Regions from separate parts of the Butyrivibrio sp. AE3003 genome, predicted to be linked through region 1. Evidence: riboswitches for the same ligand, from Rfam matches in the RefSeq annotation. Region 1 holds a riboswitch; the other holds the start of a gene.
The links. A riboswitch is a leader RNA that binds a small molecule or an ion and turns the genes downstream of it on or off. The one in region 1 is predicted to bind cyclic di-GMP.
Positions count from the first base shown of each region.

Region 2: it holds a riboswitch for cyclic di-GMP, as region 1 does, so the genes downstream of both, CD00_RS0113885 (hypothetical protein) here and CD00_RS0107255 (hypothetical protein) in region 1, are expected to answer to the same signal.

Region 1 covers NZ_JMLX01000001.1:1,514,392-1,522,806, forward strand. Annotated here, with positions in the region: gene CD00_RS0107235 (M13 family metallopeptidase) at 1-584, opposite strand, end outside; gene CD00_RS17575 (putative bifunctional diguanylate cyclase/phosphodiesterase) at 898-2,583, opposite strand; gene surE (5'/3'-nucleotidase SurE) at 2,659-3,393, opposite strand; gene rsmH (16S rRNA (cytosine(1402)-N(4))-methyltransferase RsmH) at 3,412-4,467, opposite strand; gene CD00_RS0107255 (hypothetical protein) at 4,913-5,572, opposite strand; cyclic di-GMP riboswitch class I at 5,654-5,727, opposite strand; gene CD00_RS0107260 (hypothetical protein) at 5,932-6,333, opposite strand; gene CD00_RS0107265 (hypothetical protein) at 6,395-6,691, opposite strand; gene CD00_RS0107270 (hypothetical protein) at 6,704-7,261, opposite strand; gene CD00_RS0107275 (hypothetical protein) at 7,416-7,670, opposite strand; gene CD00_RS17580 (CHC2 zinc finger domain-containing protein) at 8,364-8,415, shown strand, end outside.
Region 2 covers NZ_JMLX01000001.1:2,886,226-2,894,640, forward strand. Annotated here, with positions in the region: gene rpsR (30S ribosomal protein S18) at 1-236, shown strand, start outside; gene CD00_RS18505 (ABC transporter ATP-binding protein) at 402-1,289, shown strand; gene CD00_RS0113870 (ABC transporter permease) at 1,255-2,052, shown strand; gene CD00_RS0113875 (LytR/AlgR family response regulator transcription factor) at 2,069-2,782, shown strand; gene CD00_RS0113880 (sensor histidine kinase) at 2,779-4,056, shown strand; cyclic di-GMP riboswitch class I at 4,165-4,248, shown strand; gene CD00_RS0113885 (hypothetical protein) at 4,372-5,676, shown strand; gene CD00_RS0113890 (serine/threonine protein kinase) at 5,669-6,580, shown strand; gene CD00_RS0113900 (DEAD/DEAH box helicase) at 6,691-8,415, shown strand, end outside.

The sequences.
Region 1 (8,415 bases):
ATATCTTTATTCGTTTTTTCAAAGATTGATTTAATATCACTAAAGCAAAAAGCATATTCATCAGCCCTTATCAAGCCTCCATCTATTCCAAAATTAAGAACAGGACTTATTCCATATAACCTTTTATACTTGCCGAGTACTTCCATATATTCCTGTTTGTTGCTTATTCCTTCAATCTCTTTTCTTACATTTTCAAAATCCTTATCGGCATCACTTACAGATGCATCATAAGATACAATCTGATCGTAATAATCTGCAATCAAATCTGCATCCGGTGAAGTATGAACCTCTTCACTTTTTATCTCATCTATGATTTCAAATAACCTCTGATCAACAATCTTGTTGCAATCATCAAACGCTCCAAATCCGTATTTGGGATCGATATCTGCCTCCCTAAGAACTTCTGCATTTACATAGCCAAAAAAGTCATCCTGAGGCCGAATTTTCGTTGCTGCTTTACTTTGTGTACTGTTGTTGGCTTCATTGCCAACTTCTTTGGCCTGAACATCCGCTCCGAATATCGAAAAAGCCAGAGCCGATGCAATGGTCACTCCAACTGTAAGACTTCGTATTCCTTTCTTCATATTCATTTCCCTTCCTGAAAATAATTTGTTATCCGGATAAATCTTTAATTGATAGTACTTTATCTATCGTACTATGCTAGAAGTAGTACGACTGTCATAGTATTAATACTACGCCCGTCGTAATATGTCAAGAATTATATGCATTAAGATTAAAAATATTTTTCACCGACAGTACCGAAGTCTATAGTGATATATTATCGATACAGTTCTTAAAAGATCCTTAAACAAGAACGCTTTCCTATAACACAAAAAATGTCTGCCTTCCCAAAAACAATTGGAAAACAGACATTTTTTAATATTTAATTGCAAAGACTCACTTCATACGCTTGTATTTCTCTTCAAATTTCTTTTCAAATTCATCGACCGGCATTGGCATATCGAAGTAGTATCCCTGGAACATTTCGCATCCGAGCTCTTTGAGAAACTCTAGCTGTTCCTTTGTTTCGACACCTTCCGTAATAACACCCATTCCCAGCTCGTGAGCCATGTCGATCGTGTAGTTAAGGATCACCTTTGCCCTGTTCTGATTCTCGGTTTTTCTCAAAAATCCCATATCGATCTTGAGGATATTGGCATTTATGTCTTTTAACATATTAAGAGATGAATATCCGCTTCCAAAATCGTCAATCTCGACCACAAAGCCATCTTTCTGAAGTCCCAGGATAAGATCGGCACACTTGGAAACATCTGTGGTCACAGCAGTCTCCGTAATCTCTATATTGAAATGGCGGGGATTGATGTCATATTCTTTTACAAGATTATTGAATTCTTCCCTTATATCGATGTAGTAAAGGTCCTTTGGCGAAACGTTCACCGATATGGATACACCTTCCATCTCGGTCCCTTTCCAGTAATCGAGCTGTTTAGCCGCTAGTTCCCATATATATCTGTCAAGCTTGTATATAAGATCAGCCTTTTCAAGAACAGTTATAAAAACTCCCGGCTGGATGATACCATTCTCCGGATGTATCCATCTTGCAAGCGCCTCAGCGCCAAACAGTTTTCCGTCGGCGTAAACCTGTGGCTGAAGGTATATTCCGAACTGCCTGTTGATAATGGCAAAATCAAAGCTTGAAAGGATTTCTTTTTCCAAAAGAGCGTTGATAAGCATATCATCGCTGTACCACGCTATCTCGCATACTCCGTCCTTGGTGATCGATTTGCACGCCATGTATGCCCTGTCGCACATGAGCGAAACATCCATATCCTTGTCTCTTATCTCATACACTCCAAGCTGGATATGCACGGAATAAGACGTGCTCGTAAGGCGGTTGGTGACTTCTTTTACAGCACTCTTAAAGCTTGCCTCATCAAATCTCTCCTTCGGCAGGCAAAGAGCAAACTGATCACCGTTTATTCTTCCGTAAACATCTTCTTCTCTGACTCTCTGCGATATGGCATCCGCGATGTTTACAAGGATATCATTTCCTTTGTCTATTCCAAAGAGCTGATTTATAAGCTTAAAGTCTCTGATATTGGAATAAACAAGTACAAACTGCCTGTCTTCGGGAGAATTCTGAAAAAGATTTCTTACAGCCCCGATAAATCCCTCTTTGTTATAAAGCTGTGTAAGATCGTCATGCGTAAGCCTGTACTGCTCACCGTACTCGCCCTCAAGCGAATCGGAAATATTCTGAATAGAGTAGACATTTCCTATGATCTTGCCGCTCTCATCGTGAACCCTTCTAAATCTTACGCGATAAAGGCGCTCTTTTCCCGTAGAATTATAGATCCTGCACCAGGTCGTAGCATCCGCCTCTATACCAAGAGACCTTTTCCACGCTTCAAATGCCTCATACAAAAGATCCAGATCTTCCATGACATAAAACATGCTATAGGCTTTTCTGTTTGCATAGACGCATTTTCCGTTGTTATCGAGGAATATATACCCGTTATCATCTTGCTGAACACCATAAGAAATAAGTTTAAGAAGTTCTTCAGGATCTGATTCTTTATTATAAAAATATGCATTTTTACCAAAGATTTTTTCAGTATTCATATTTTAAATTTTATAATATTCTGATAATTTATTCCAGCAAAAAACAGAAACACCGATAATTAATTCTGATAAAGATTATATATTTCCAACGTTCATAACTGTTCCGACAGACACATAATTGTCAAGAACCGCTCTGTAGTCCGTGCCGTCTTCCGCTTCAGGCGTAAACACTCCGTCTACCATGTATCTTGCTCCGCCGTTCTCAAGCTTCTCAACTTCTTTGTACCCGTCCTTATAAACCATTCCACGCGACACTTCGCGGTCATAGAGAATGCCTTTACACTCTGATAGTGGACAGAACGGGAAGTTAACGTTATAAATCTTTCCGGGAACAAATTCTGTATCTATGAGTTTTTCTAAGATCTCGTAGAGATATTTGTCGGATACTTCGTGACATTCGCCTGCGCCTTCGGAAAAAGCGATTGCGGAAACACCCTGAAACTCAGCCTCAAAAGCCGATCCGCATGTAGCCGAATACTGAATATCCGAGGCAACATTGTACCCAAAGTTTATTCCGCAAAGTACCACCGTAGGCCCGCCGGGAACTATAGTTGTGCAACCGAGTCTTACGCAATCCCCCGGAGTTCCGCTACATGAGTATGCATGAACTTCATGTTCGCCATCAACAGGATATTCCACAGGGAATATATCTATCGCATGCCTAAGGGTTATACTGTGAGATGCCGCACTCCTCTCGCTTTCAGGAGCCACGATCCATACTTCCCCGAATTTTACCGCCTCTTTTACAAGTCTTAAAAGTCCCTCGGACTTTATTCCGTCATCATTGGTTATGAGAATCCTTCTAGTCATTCTGTCCTTTCTCCACTATCAGTTCTTTACAGCCCATCTCATCTTGGTGGATTTGCTTCTGGGATTTAACCTGCACTCCTCCGCAGATGGTCTTATCACATCTTCTGATATCTCGCTGTATATGCCGGCTTTTTTATGCTCTTTAAAAGACTTCTTAACAAGCCTGTCTTCTCCCGAATGAAACGTAAGTATCGCCACTCTTCCGCCCTCTTTCAGTATTGAAGGGAGCTTATCCAGAAAAGCATACAGCACTTCAAATTCGCTGTTTACATCTATTCTGAGCGCCTGAAAAACTCTGGCGCAACTCTTTTTTATCGTTACCGCTTTTTCCTCTTTAGGAACCTTCCAAAGCGCCGCTTCTATCGCCTCACGAAGCGCGGTTGTCGTATCCATGGGATTGCCTTTTTTCATTAGCGAAAAAACTTTTTCCGCAATCTCTTCCGCATAAGGTTCATCTGAGTTCTCTACAAGCATACCCACAAACTCTTCTTTGGTTATGTTGTGAAGGCGCTCAGCTGCCGATTCTCCGCTGTCCGGATTGAGCCTAAGATCAAGAGGCCCGTCAATCTTGTAAGAAAAGCCCCTTTCAGGGTTATCTATCTGCATGGAAGACACTCCAAGATCTGCCAGAACAAAATCAAACTTTCCGGCTTCATCACACACTTTATCTATATTCTCAAAGTTCATCTGCCTGAACTTGAATACATCCTCTCCATATCCTGCGTTTCTGAGCCTCTCTACAGTCTTCTTCGATTCTATCGGATCGATATCAAGTCCGTAGATACAGCCTTTCCCCTGCAGTTTTTCAAGCATCTTTGAAGTATGTCCGCCGTACCCAAGCGTACAATCAAGCCCCTGCTGTCCCGGCTCTATCTGCAAGAAATCCAAGATTTCTTTTACCATAATGGAAATATGCATCCCCGCAGGCGTCGAACCCTTGGATATTACATGCTCCACCACATCCTTGTACTTCTCCGGATTGTGCTCCTTGTACTTCTCTTCAAACTTCTTGGGATATTTTCCCGAATAACGAACTCTTCTCTTATGCAGCTTTTCTTCCACACTCTTCTCCATTCGCTGTGATTTTGGTGTATTTGCTTTGTTTTTTGGTGCATCCGCTTTTATTTAGGTATATCTTCTTAACTTTCGATAAATCCGCTTTTATTTCGGCGCATACACTGTGATTTTGCTACATCTTCTTTTGGCCGGCTCCGGCAGGTCAAAAAAACAATGTACTAAAGTGTAGTGTATCATATTTTTGCAGGATTTTTAGCCCGATCCGGTCGCAAAATCCTTTTTTTGACTAATAGAGCAAAAAACATATCGAATTAGTCACACTTTTCCCCGGATTTCCAAGGCCACAGTGACTAATACATTTGATAACATTTGTTATAGTCAAAATCTCCCCTTCATTTCCTCCTCTAGAACTCCAAAACTCCCTATTTTCAAGAAAAAATGTGACTAAGGAGCTCCGTAACGCTCGAATTAGTCACATTTCTTACAAAATCACACTACAATATCAGTAAACAGAATCAATATACAAATCGTCGATTTCTTGTCTTATCTCATTCTTATATTGTTCCGTAGCTATTTCCTGTTCAAGAAGATTGATTGCTTCTTTAAGATTGTCAGCACGCATATTGTCTAGATATTCCAATATCTTTGCTATGACAGTTTTATCGTTATATTTTTCGGGAATAAAGCCAAATATTCCAGGATATTTATCTATGCGTTCTTTGCGCATTTTATCAAGCTCAGAAATATTCATTTTTATTTCTTCAGTAATCTTCACAATTTTATTAATGGCTTTTCTCTTTACTATGATCGCCAAAAGTATACCGACTCCAACTCCGGCAAATAACAACCCTACGAAAAACTTTGCCAAATTTTGATCCGAATTCAGTTTAGCAAGAAACTCCGGGCTCGCGTAAAATACTAATTCCATGATTCCGCAATAAATTAATTCATAACCAAAGTATCCGATCAAAAACCATTTAATTGCTGCACCAACGCCTCCATGAGCTCTAATTTGGAGTTTTGTATTTTTATAGTCGTAATCACTTAATAAAAATTCTTCCTGATCATCAAGATCGCTAAATTCGTTCTCATTCAGCTTGTCATAAGCTTTTTTCAATGCATCTCGTAATTCTTCTTTGTTCATTTCATTGCCTTTTTTCATACCTCAATCAGTCTCCTCTTCGTTAGCCTTTGTTTTAATATAAAAAGCGCAAAAAAAAGCGATACCTACGCATCGCAATAAAACTGTAACTGGCTATCCTTTCGGACCCTATAGCTTTGCGTCATTAGATTTCTCTAATTTTGCCCTTAATTATTCAAGAATAAACGGGATGATACTTTACCCAGAAAAAAAGACTACAAACTTAGATAATACTATGTTTGTAGCCTTATTATTCAATCGGAGTGACGTGATTCGAACACGAATGGCAAATCGCTGAACTCCGCATGGAAAGGAGGTTTGACAGCACCGACTTGACCTTAGGTCAAACATTAGGTCAAACACTTCTTTATCCTTTTTTCTCAATCTTTCTTGAGCTCCTCATAATCCATATATTCCAGCGTAATACTACTTTTATCTATAGAAAATTCATCAGATATAGCCTCAATCAAAGAAGTTTTTATATCCTCAGGAACTTCAGTATTATATACAATAAATGCAGCTATATCGCTTAACTGCTCGCTGTTATCTTCTTGGTGCGCAAATACCCAAGTATGTTCTACATATTCATCTGTATAATCATCAATCATTTCTTTGATTGCCAACTCTTGACTATATCTTATCATGTCGGAATCTTGCATCTGTTGTTCATAATTTGCTTTTGCTCTCAAATAAGCGCTACTAATGATTGCTGTCAAAATAGTTCCAAAAGTTATTAAAACAGCTATTATTATCCGAATCTTTTTCTTGCTATTGATATTCATCTTCGCCCCCCTCCAAAAACAAACACAACGTTTTATCGCAACTTCAGATATTCCTATTCATTTAACCTTCCGATAAATTATTATGAGAATTTTCTCTATTCTTCTTCATTTCCAAATATTTCTTTTTAATATCTTCCGGAACATCTAGATCTAAATCAATAAAATTCTCCATTATATAATCTTCTAATTTCTGAAATTCATCATCACTTCGAGTATCTGTCCCCAAAACATATAATGCTATTCCAAGTTCTTTTGCACGTTGTTCTCTGCGTTCTGTGAACTGTTTAAGTTCATCTGGGATTCTTAGAGGAGACTTATATGAACTTGTAGGTTTTGGCTTATCAACTATATTAACCATAACGAACCTCCTTTATATCTCACTGTGTACGATTCCAAAAGCTTTAATCTGCTCAATCACAGTGTCATAACTAATAAAATCTTTTTTCCAATCTAGTAATGTTTTTCTTGCTGATATAATTTCATTTGGCAAAAGATCTCTCGTCTTCTCTAATATGTATATCGCTCCATTATTTCCCAGAACAATAAGTATTGACATATTTACTGCATCAACAAATGTTTTTATATCTTTCTCAGAAAAATGAGAATTACTCGGGTGATTATGCATTACAAGAAATGCATAATCTGTACCTTTCATCTGATCAACAAGATAATCAATATCGACTCTATGTGCTTCGCCAAATACCGGTAGTAATACTTCAAATGTATCTAAGTTTACTGCTCTGGCTACTTCTTTAGAATCATTTTTCTGTTGTGCTATTTCTAAAACTTTCTGACATTGTGAATGTATAAAATCGATAATATCGATATTTGAAATGGTATAAAATGCTAATGGCTTTAATCCAAGTATAACTTCATCCGTTATCTTTTGATTCTCATCCAGGTAATCATTGAGTATTTCTTCTGACATAAAGCTCCCTTCTATGGCTTTATTATAACATTAATCAAAGAAATACATAGTATCATTGATACAAGAACTATAATAGTATTCATAGTAATCCAAACTGCTATTCAAATATAATTCCTCTACGACTATACTTTTTGTGAGTCACATTCTTGAAACATTACTCTATTTTCCCTTGCTTAAAAACTTGAATAAAAGAAAGCACCATAGCAATTGCCCAAGCTAACATTTTCGATGAAAAAAATGATTTAACTATAAAAAATGAACCAGCAATAATTATTCCCCAAATGATTATTGCAATAATCAAGTTGGGTCTTACACGAATGTTTTGTATACTACCAATTATTTGTGCCCAACCAACAACTCCGATCACCCAAGAAACTAACAAAACTACCAGAAATAAAAGATAATCCATATACTCACCTCTTTTTAATGAAATCTACATCAACAAGTTATTCAGATAGCTAATTCATGTCCGCGGCCGATAGCACAATTATATTTTATCAAATAACGTTATTATTCCCGTTCCAAATATTATTAAACTTTGATTAAATGTCTTTTTGTCATTCTGATTGTTAACAAAAACGTCCCCAAATGTCCCCAAAAGTAACCCAAATGGCAACCATATGGCACCCAAATGGCAATTTCCAATCACAAACCAAAATGATATTCTTATAATGAGCAAAACAATAACTTATAAATCTATCGCTGATACATAAATTCATAAAATATAGCTGTCCCTATTTTGTCCGGTTTTGTCCCTAAATTGTCCCGGTTTTGTCCCGCTATTGTCCGTTGATGTTATTTTTAGGGGTGGTAAAATAATACTTGTAAGAGTATCAAATAAGTTTCATAAACAGAGCAATCAGGAAATTTTCTTGATTGCTTTTTTTGTTGCAATTAAGAAAAACGCATTCAGAAAAAAATGCAAGCCTAAGCGAATGCGCCGTCACGGATTTTTCCGTTGTGAGGGGTTTGGGGAAGTTCCCCCAACAAGCAAAAAAATGCATTTGTCACCCAAATGCACTGCTTGCCACTTCTTTTATAGCCCTCGTAGGGATTCTTGAGAAGCGGCGCCACTCCAGTATTTGAAGGAGATTGAATAGAAATGAGCATTAAATCATCTAACATTAAAAAAGAGTCTGTTTTTGACATTGTAA
Region 2 (8,415 bases), 1.4 Mb from region 1:
ATGCTCCTATGAGGAGAAAGGGCGGAATGCACAGAAGAAAGAAAGTTTGTGTATTTTGCGGAAAAGATAACGTAATTGATTATAAGGATACAGCTAAGCTTAAGAAGTTCGTTTCTGAGAGCGGCAAGATTCTTCCCAGAAGAATCACTGGAAACTGCGCTAAGCACCAGAGAGAGCTTACTTCAGCAATCAAGAGAGCAAGACACCTTGCACTTATGCCTTACGTAGCTGAGTAATCAGTATATAAGTAAATTATTGAAGACACTTTTTAGAAGAGATTCTAAGAAGTGTCTTTTTTGCCATTTATTACTCGGTTCTATACCAAAAATTACAATACAGAATAAAAGCTGATTTCTAATGATAGTATTCTTATATAAATTTTCAGAGGTGAGAATATGTCTTTGTTAGAGATCAGAAATTTAAAGAAAGATTATGGCGGATTCAAAGCGCTCAAAGGTGTAAATTTTAAAGTTAATGCAGGGGAGATAGTTGCTCTTTTAGGAAAAAACGGAGCAGGGAAAACTACTCTTTTAAACAGTATTGCAGGGAATGTTTTTCCTACAGGGGGAGATATAGTTTATAAAGGCGATACGCTACTTAAAGACAATTCAAGGCTTAATGAATTCGGAATACTGATTGAGCCTACTTTTATTCCCTATATGAATGCATATGAGAATTTGGATATATTAATCAAAACATTGGGGGGAAAAGTTCCGAAAGCAAAAATAGATAATCTGTTGAATGCGGTTGGATTAGAAAAGAAATCAAAAGAAAAGACAAAAGCATTTTCTTTTGGAATGAAACAAAGGTTGGGGCTGGCGCAAGCTCTTTTAAACAATCCGGAGTTTCTTATACTGGATGAACCGTTTGTGGGATTGGATCCAATAGGGAAAAATATATTTAAAAGAATCCTTCTGGAAAAAGCGCACGATGAAAAAGTGGGAATATTGTTTTCAAGCCACGACTTGGAAGATGTTGAGGAAATATGTGATCGGGTGGTCTTAATAGATAACGGTGAAAAGAAATTTGATGGCGTGATGGAATACAGCAAAAAATATGTTGTTCAATGTGACCGATCTTTGAACCCGGAAGAAGTTGAAAAGTCAGGGGTAAAAGTTGATAAAGACAATATATTGATTGAACATGTCGAAGATTTAAAACAGGTTCTTGATAAACTTGATGAATTAAGTATTGACGTTTTGGATTTAGAAATAGAACGCAAATCTTTATATGATCTGTTTGAGGAGAATGGCTATGAAAATATCGATATTGCATATCATAAAAATTGAATTGTTAAAATTTTTAAAGCGTAATGATATCTTGGCGGTTGCTGTAATTGTAGCCATTGGATTTATTTATGCGATCGGTATGAGAAACGAAATGTATGAAGGAGTAAAAAATCAGAATGCTTTATTTTGGATAACATTGCAACTTGTAACAACAACAGTTCTTTTTATTGGCCCGGTTGTGACAGCTTTTTTGGGAACTCAAATGTTATCAGGTGAAATTGACAATAAAAGTATTTCTTTGTTCACTGTGAGAATAAGGAACAGGAGAAATTTGTTTATAGGTAAAAGCTTAGCGTTACAAGTTATTACTGCGGTTTTCTTTGTGATTACAATTATTGTAATGCTGGCTATTTATTTTGGAATCGCGAATAACGGCAGCATTTATACATCAGGAAAAATATTTGGAAATAATGTAGCAGATTTATTATGTCTTTTGCTTTTGATATATATGTATACGTTTTTCTTTATTCCACAGCTTGCATTGTGTATTGGGACAAGATATAAACCGATTATAACGATAGTGATTTCTTTTGTTGCATCTTTGGTTTGCAATCACGTGCTGACGTATTCATTTGTAAAATATATTAATCCGATGAATTATATTTATCAGTTATCAGAAGATATTTTGGAGACTACAGAAGTGTTAAGTATCAGCAGTACAGGGAGGGGGAAATGTGTGCTGATTCAATTGCTTTTATGTATGCTATACTATGTAGTGTTTATGGTGCTTGGAACAAAATCATTTGAGAATAAAGAATTTTGAGAGAAGCGGTGACTGGATGCAGATTGCAATATGTGATGACAACAAAGATAATCTCGCGTTAATGGAAGATGTTATTGAGAACATCAGAATCAGAGATGTTGAGGTCGATTGTTTTGAGACCGGTGAAAGTCTTTTAGATTATCTGAATAAAAATCCTAATGTATTCTACCAAATATACCTGCTTGATATAGAGATGCCCGGAGTTAATGGGCTTGAAGCTGCAAAGAAGATAAGGGCTATAGACCAAAGAGCTGTTATTATCTTCGTTACGGCATACTCGGATTATGTCTTTAGCTCGTTTGAAGTACAGCCGTTCAGATTTGTAAATAAGCCTATAGATACGCATAAGCTTGAAGATGTAATACAAGCAGCGGTAAATTATATTTATTCCAGTCAAAAATATATATTCATTTCTGTTGATAAAGCCAAAATACAGTTACGCTGTGAGAGCATAATGTATTTTGAGGGGAATAAGCGAAAAATAAATGTCTATACAACAGATGAAAACTATTCTTTTTATTCAAAAATGTCCGATCTTGAGAAAATGGTGGACAACAATTGGTTTGTAAGAATCCATGCTTCATACATTGTTAATATGGATTATGTTAAAGTTATTTATTCCGATGAGATTATTTTGAATAACGGCGTCAGGTTGCCTATCAGTAAGAAATACCACAAAAGTGTTAAACTAGAGCATATGAGATATTTGAAATGGAGAATTGGACTATGAATCATGCGAAGATTAACATCTTTCTCTATTTTCTTCTGAATTTATTTGATATTTGGATTGTCTTGCATTACTACGATAGGGTATTAGAGGCAATAAAGAAATATGATCTGATAAAAAAGGTGATGAGCGTTCTGTTCGTCATTTTATTTTCTGTTTTTATAAAATATGACCTTAAATATTGCAATCTTGTTTCGCTTTCTTTCTGGAGCTGCCTGTTTTTATGTGCATACAAAGGCGAAAAGAAAGTGAAATTTGCATATGCTACTGTACTCATAGTTTTTGCCGGATTTGCGCAAACGTTGATGTATTTAATTGAGGGTAGTTCTTTAAATTCCGGATATGTTCTATTTATTCCACATTTATGCTTTTATATTGTTGTTGAAATAGTGGCAAGGTATCAAACTATAAAAAACAGAAAAGTTGATATGCGTGTTCTGCTGAAGCTTTTATCGGTTCCGATCATTAGTTTCATTGCATTTACGTGCATTGCCATGCTAAGCGAAAGCCTGAGTATTAGCTCAAATCAAGAAAGGATACCCCTATTGGTACCATTAGCAGTTCTTGTCTTGTATGTGAATATTATGATCATTCATTTGTATGACTTGATCAGTGCATCCTATGAGGTTAGAAGACAGAACGAAGAGTATGAAAAGATAACCAATTGGCAGCGTTCGTATTATGAAGAGTTGTCTGAAAACCAAAAACTCATAAGAACAATAAAGCACGACATGCAGAATAATATGCAGTTGATTTCAGGCTTTTTGAAAGAAAAAAAGTATGACAAAGCGCAGAATCATTTACAGGAACTTATAGATGAACAATCTGCTATAAATAGTTTTGTTAACACCGGGAATGAAGCTATTGATACAGTTCTGAACATTAAATTTTCTGCAGCCGAACAAAACGGAATTACAGTCAAGAAAGATATAAATATCCCGGCCGGTTTACCAATCTCATATCATGATTGCATAAAAATATTTGGAAATCTTTTTGATAATTCAATCAATGCTTTGAAGAGCCTTGATTCAGGGGATAAGATATTAAGCTGTTTTATGTTCTATAGCGCGAATGCTCTGATTGTACAAGTTTCAAATCCGTACACAAAGAAAGATGATACATGTGATAAAGATGAATTTTTGCATGGACTTGGATTGGGTATAGTTAAGTCAGCTGTTGAAAGTTATGAGGGGACTTTCGAGATATGTGATGATGGGAAAAATTTCACTGTAAATATTGTTTTATATATAAATAACGCACATCGTCAAAAAGTCTAAAAATTGCCGATGTGCGTTAATATTTTGACGAAAATTAAATTGTAGTTAAATTTCAAAACAATCAGAAAATTATGAACAATTACTTGCATATTGTGTATTTATGTGATAGTATTTCGGTGGCAAAACTAGAGTGATCTAGTGACGCAAAGCTATAGGGCCTATGTTGAACAGGGTAGGTAGCCAGTTGCTTTTTTGGTAGCGATGCGGAAGTATCGCTTTTTTTTGTACCTTAAAAATAGAGCATTATAGGTGGCCCCTGTAATGCTATTTCTTTTTTACCGGAAAATTTCAGTACGTGGTGGAGGAAATAAGCTGATGTTTTTTGATTTTTTGATCAAGGTGAGAATGCCCAATAATAAGACTCAGGAATTTGGTGCGTGGAAAGAGCTTCACAGTATATGTTGTGCAGTTGAGTCAAATGCGCGCATGGATCCGGACTCATGCATTATAAATATCAGACAGGCACTTGAAGTCTTGTTTTCCGGTCTTTGTCTTGATGCGGGATTTACGGATCTTCCGGATTCGTTGTCAGGAATAATGGGGAAAAGTAAAGGTATAAGAGGGCTTTGGTATGGTGAATGTAATATAAATTCATTTTATCAGCTCAAGAATCAGGCAAATGAAATTGTACATATTTCAAAGGAAGTATCCGGCATAAGAAAATATGAAATAAAGGGTAAACATGCAGACGTGACAATGGCTTGTAAGCTTACAATGCTGTTTTATAAGTCTGTTGCAAGCTTGTTCAAAATTGATAAAAAGCGAATGAAACCAATGGAAGCGGATATGCTTCCGTTTGGGGAATATGAAGTTATAAAAAAGATTCCGAAAAAGCCCTACGAATCTATAGAGGGCAATTTCAAATATATTGCCAGAAAGAATAACAATAATATTTCTACATATGTATATGTAAGACCCTTTTTAAACACTGATGAAAAAACAGCATTTAGTGACAGGGATATGGAAGCTCAGCAGTTCTTTAAGAATATGAGGGGCTCGAACAATATTATTGCGGGTGAAGAGTTAAGAACAAGCGCGTATTGCAATCTTAAATATCTAGTATATAACATACGTGAAAATACTAAGACACTCGATGAGATTGCAAAAGAAATTAAACCGTATGAACTTCTGGATATCATAGAGCAGGTTGCAAATGGACTGAGCAGGCTGGCTTCTTCTAAAATAAATATTCATCACAGGGATATAAGACCCACATGTATTTTTGTATCTTCTTTTGAAGACGGATATGAAGCGAAGATTGGATGCTTTGAAACAGCAAAAATTGATTATAAAGAAAAGAGCATGGAGACAGTCGGAGCGTGGGTTGCGCAGAGACAAAAGAATAATGTATATACGCATCCGAGAATGCTTCTTGAATCAGAACACGATAACAAAGAATGGGAAGCTGGGGATGTATATTCACTTGTAATGGTTTTGTTAGCATGCCTTGATACATCAATTGAAAAAGGCGGTGCGGTGGATTGTTCTGTTTTGTATGATTACTACTCTGACGACTTTGTTGATGAGATAGAAGGAATAGTAAGAGCTGCCTCGCTTTCACAGATACCGGGCATGAGAGAATTTGACAGGATTCTTTTAGAGGAAATGGATAATGAATAAGATTGAGTTTGCAAACGCAAAAAGCTTTCGAATCGAGCAGACAGTACATACAAACGAGGAAGCCGGAACAAGCGTGTATATAGCCATAGATAATGATCTTAATAGAAGAGTTATCTTGAAGGTTATGCGTTTTGAGGATAAAGAACAAAAGAGGATAATCCTTGAGGAAATCAGCAATCAAGTAGCACTTGAGCAGCATTCGGATTTTGCGCCTAAAATCTATAATTATTTCGTAGATAATAAAGAGTCAAAGATAATAATCGAGATGCAGCATGTTGAAGGAAAGAGTCTTAGAGCAATATTGGAGAGCAGGCACAACCTTAGAAAAGATAAAGTGTGGTATGACAAAGCATATAATCTTTTGATGGACATTGCTAAGGCTGTTTCATATATTCACGGATTGAGGGGATTTGTACATAAGGATCTCAAGCCTGAAAACATTATTGTGGTAAGCAAGAGAAATTCTGTTTACATTTTGGATTATGGTATAAGTGGACTTGCTCTGGCGGATAAGGGCACAGGTACTGCAAGATATATGGCACCTGAGCAGATTTCGGGAGCAAACAATAACTTTGTATATCAGGCAACAGATGTATATGCACTTGGTCAGATAGCATTGGAATTGTTTGGGATAGAACCGGTTGAATACGGAGTTGATGTTTTGCCCGACAGATCGGGTAGTTCATGGTTGACATTTAAAGACATATCAAGCATAGGAGGAGGTTTTTATCCCGGACTTTTTAAGGTGATAAGCAAAGCATTATCCTTAAATCCCAAAGATAGATATATGGATTCAAGAGCCTTCTACGAAGCGCTTAACAGAGAAAGGAAATCAGGACATGGACTTGACAGGATTTCATATCGTGAAAATCAAAGAGCCACATTCAAAAGAAAGAATAGCTGATATTATGGATGAATTTGATATTAAAATTCTGGGAGCTTCAGAAGAAAAACTAAAAACGTTTCCTCTTCACATTAACGTACCGGATGAGGTAGAACTAATGAGGAATCCTTATGCAGAATAATATATTGAATCTTCGCCCTATTAACTATTTTACCTTAAAAGAAGAACTTTGCTTCTTTATGGGAGGTAGAGTAGCTGCGGATAGACCTGAGGATAGGGATGGAATAATTGATGAGATCGTGAACGCGGATTGTGTGACAGTATGTAATCATATTGTGCGTGATGATCGTAATTACTATGTCTTTATGACTGCAAATTATAAATTTAATGCAATCCGTTCGGATGATAATAATTTCTCTATTACAAGTATTTTTTCCGGAAGAGAGTTTCAGGCTCAAAAGAAATACCTCTATAATCATGGAACTTTTTTGATTGTTGCCGAAGGTCGAACAGCGATAGTTGCGGATGGCTATAAGAATACATTAAATGAAGAAACTTCCGAGGATTGGGGAATGCCCCCGGAAGTTTTGACAGAGCTATGCGATGGTATCGATGCGTATTTTTTTAGTACCGAAAGAAGTGAAGAACTTAAGGTTGATAACAAATTCGCAAGAGAGATTATTCAACCGATAAAGAATTTTACAAAGTATGAAGATCAGGTAGAACAGCTTGATGCATACAAGGATAATTACGTTAACTACGATTATTGTGAGTTTGTTAAAGGTAAGGCAAAAAAGAAAACGTATAAATTCTTTTCATCTTCATTCGATCCCGATAGTGAGCTTTATTGTTCGGAAAGCAGAGTTGCAATCGAGACAAATGAAGAAATAAACGAGGATTTCCGAAGGAAGATAAAAGGAATAATCATCGACCGTATTGATGAAGAAAATGGCACGAGCTTTATTGTCGAATTCATTGAGCAGTTTGACGATAGTATTCTGGTGAAAAATAACGGTCATATGTTTTTGCAGATAAATGATGTCCAGAAGCGTGTAAGAGAAAGAGTAATTCAAAGTATTGAAAACGGAACCGTAGATTCCGGATATATGTATAAGCTTTTTGGAAGAAAAGGTCATCCTTCTGCAGAAGAAGATGAGGCTCCGGGATGGGATGAGTTTAAAGCAGAACTACTCAGCAAAGAGCAGAAGCCAAACACTTCACAGATGCTGGCTATTGAGAGAGGAATCAAGACAAAAGATATACAGCTTGTATTGGGACCTCCGGGAACAGGAAAGACCACTGTAATAGTCAATTGGGTAAAATATTTTGTTAAGCATGGAAAAAGAGTGCTGGTATCATCTCAGAATAATTCAGCCGTAGATAATGTATTGGAGCGAGTCGGAAGAGATGAAAATGCCAGGATAATCAGAATAGGCAACATAGACAAGATTCAGGATAACTGCAAGCAGTATGCACCTGAACAACAAGTTGGAAAGACAGCTGAGGATTATATAGAAAAACTCAAGATGAGCCAAAGCGGAATATTAAAAGACATGTCAGGCATCAAGGAGACGCTGGCTTATGTCGAGTCTGTCTATGATGATTATAAACTTTTTGCAGATTGTCGTCAGACTACCTGGGACAGCGCACTCGTACAAAAAGAAAAACTTAAGCAGTTATCAGATTTGCATAATGAAAAGTGCAACGCTCTTATAAATTATAGAAGTATATATGAGCTAAGAATCCGTAAAGATATTGCATATTTTGCCTTAAAGAAAAAAACAGGTTTTCTGAGTTTCCTTCTTAAACCGATTATTTTTTTGCTTGATAAAACAACAAAATATCTGAATAAGAAGCTTAAGGAGAAAGCGGACAGATACATAGAAAGTATAAAA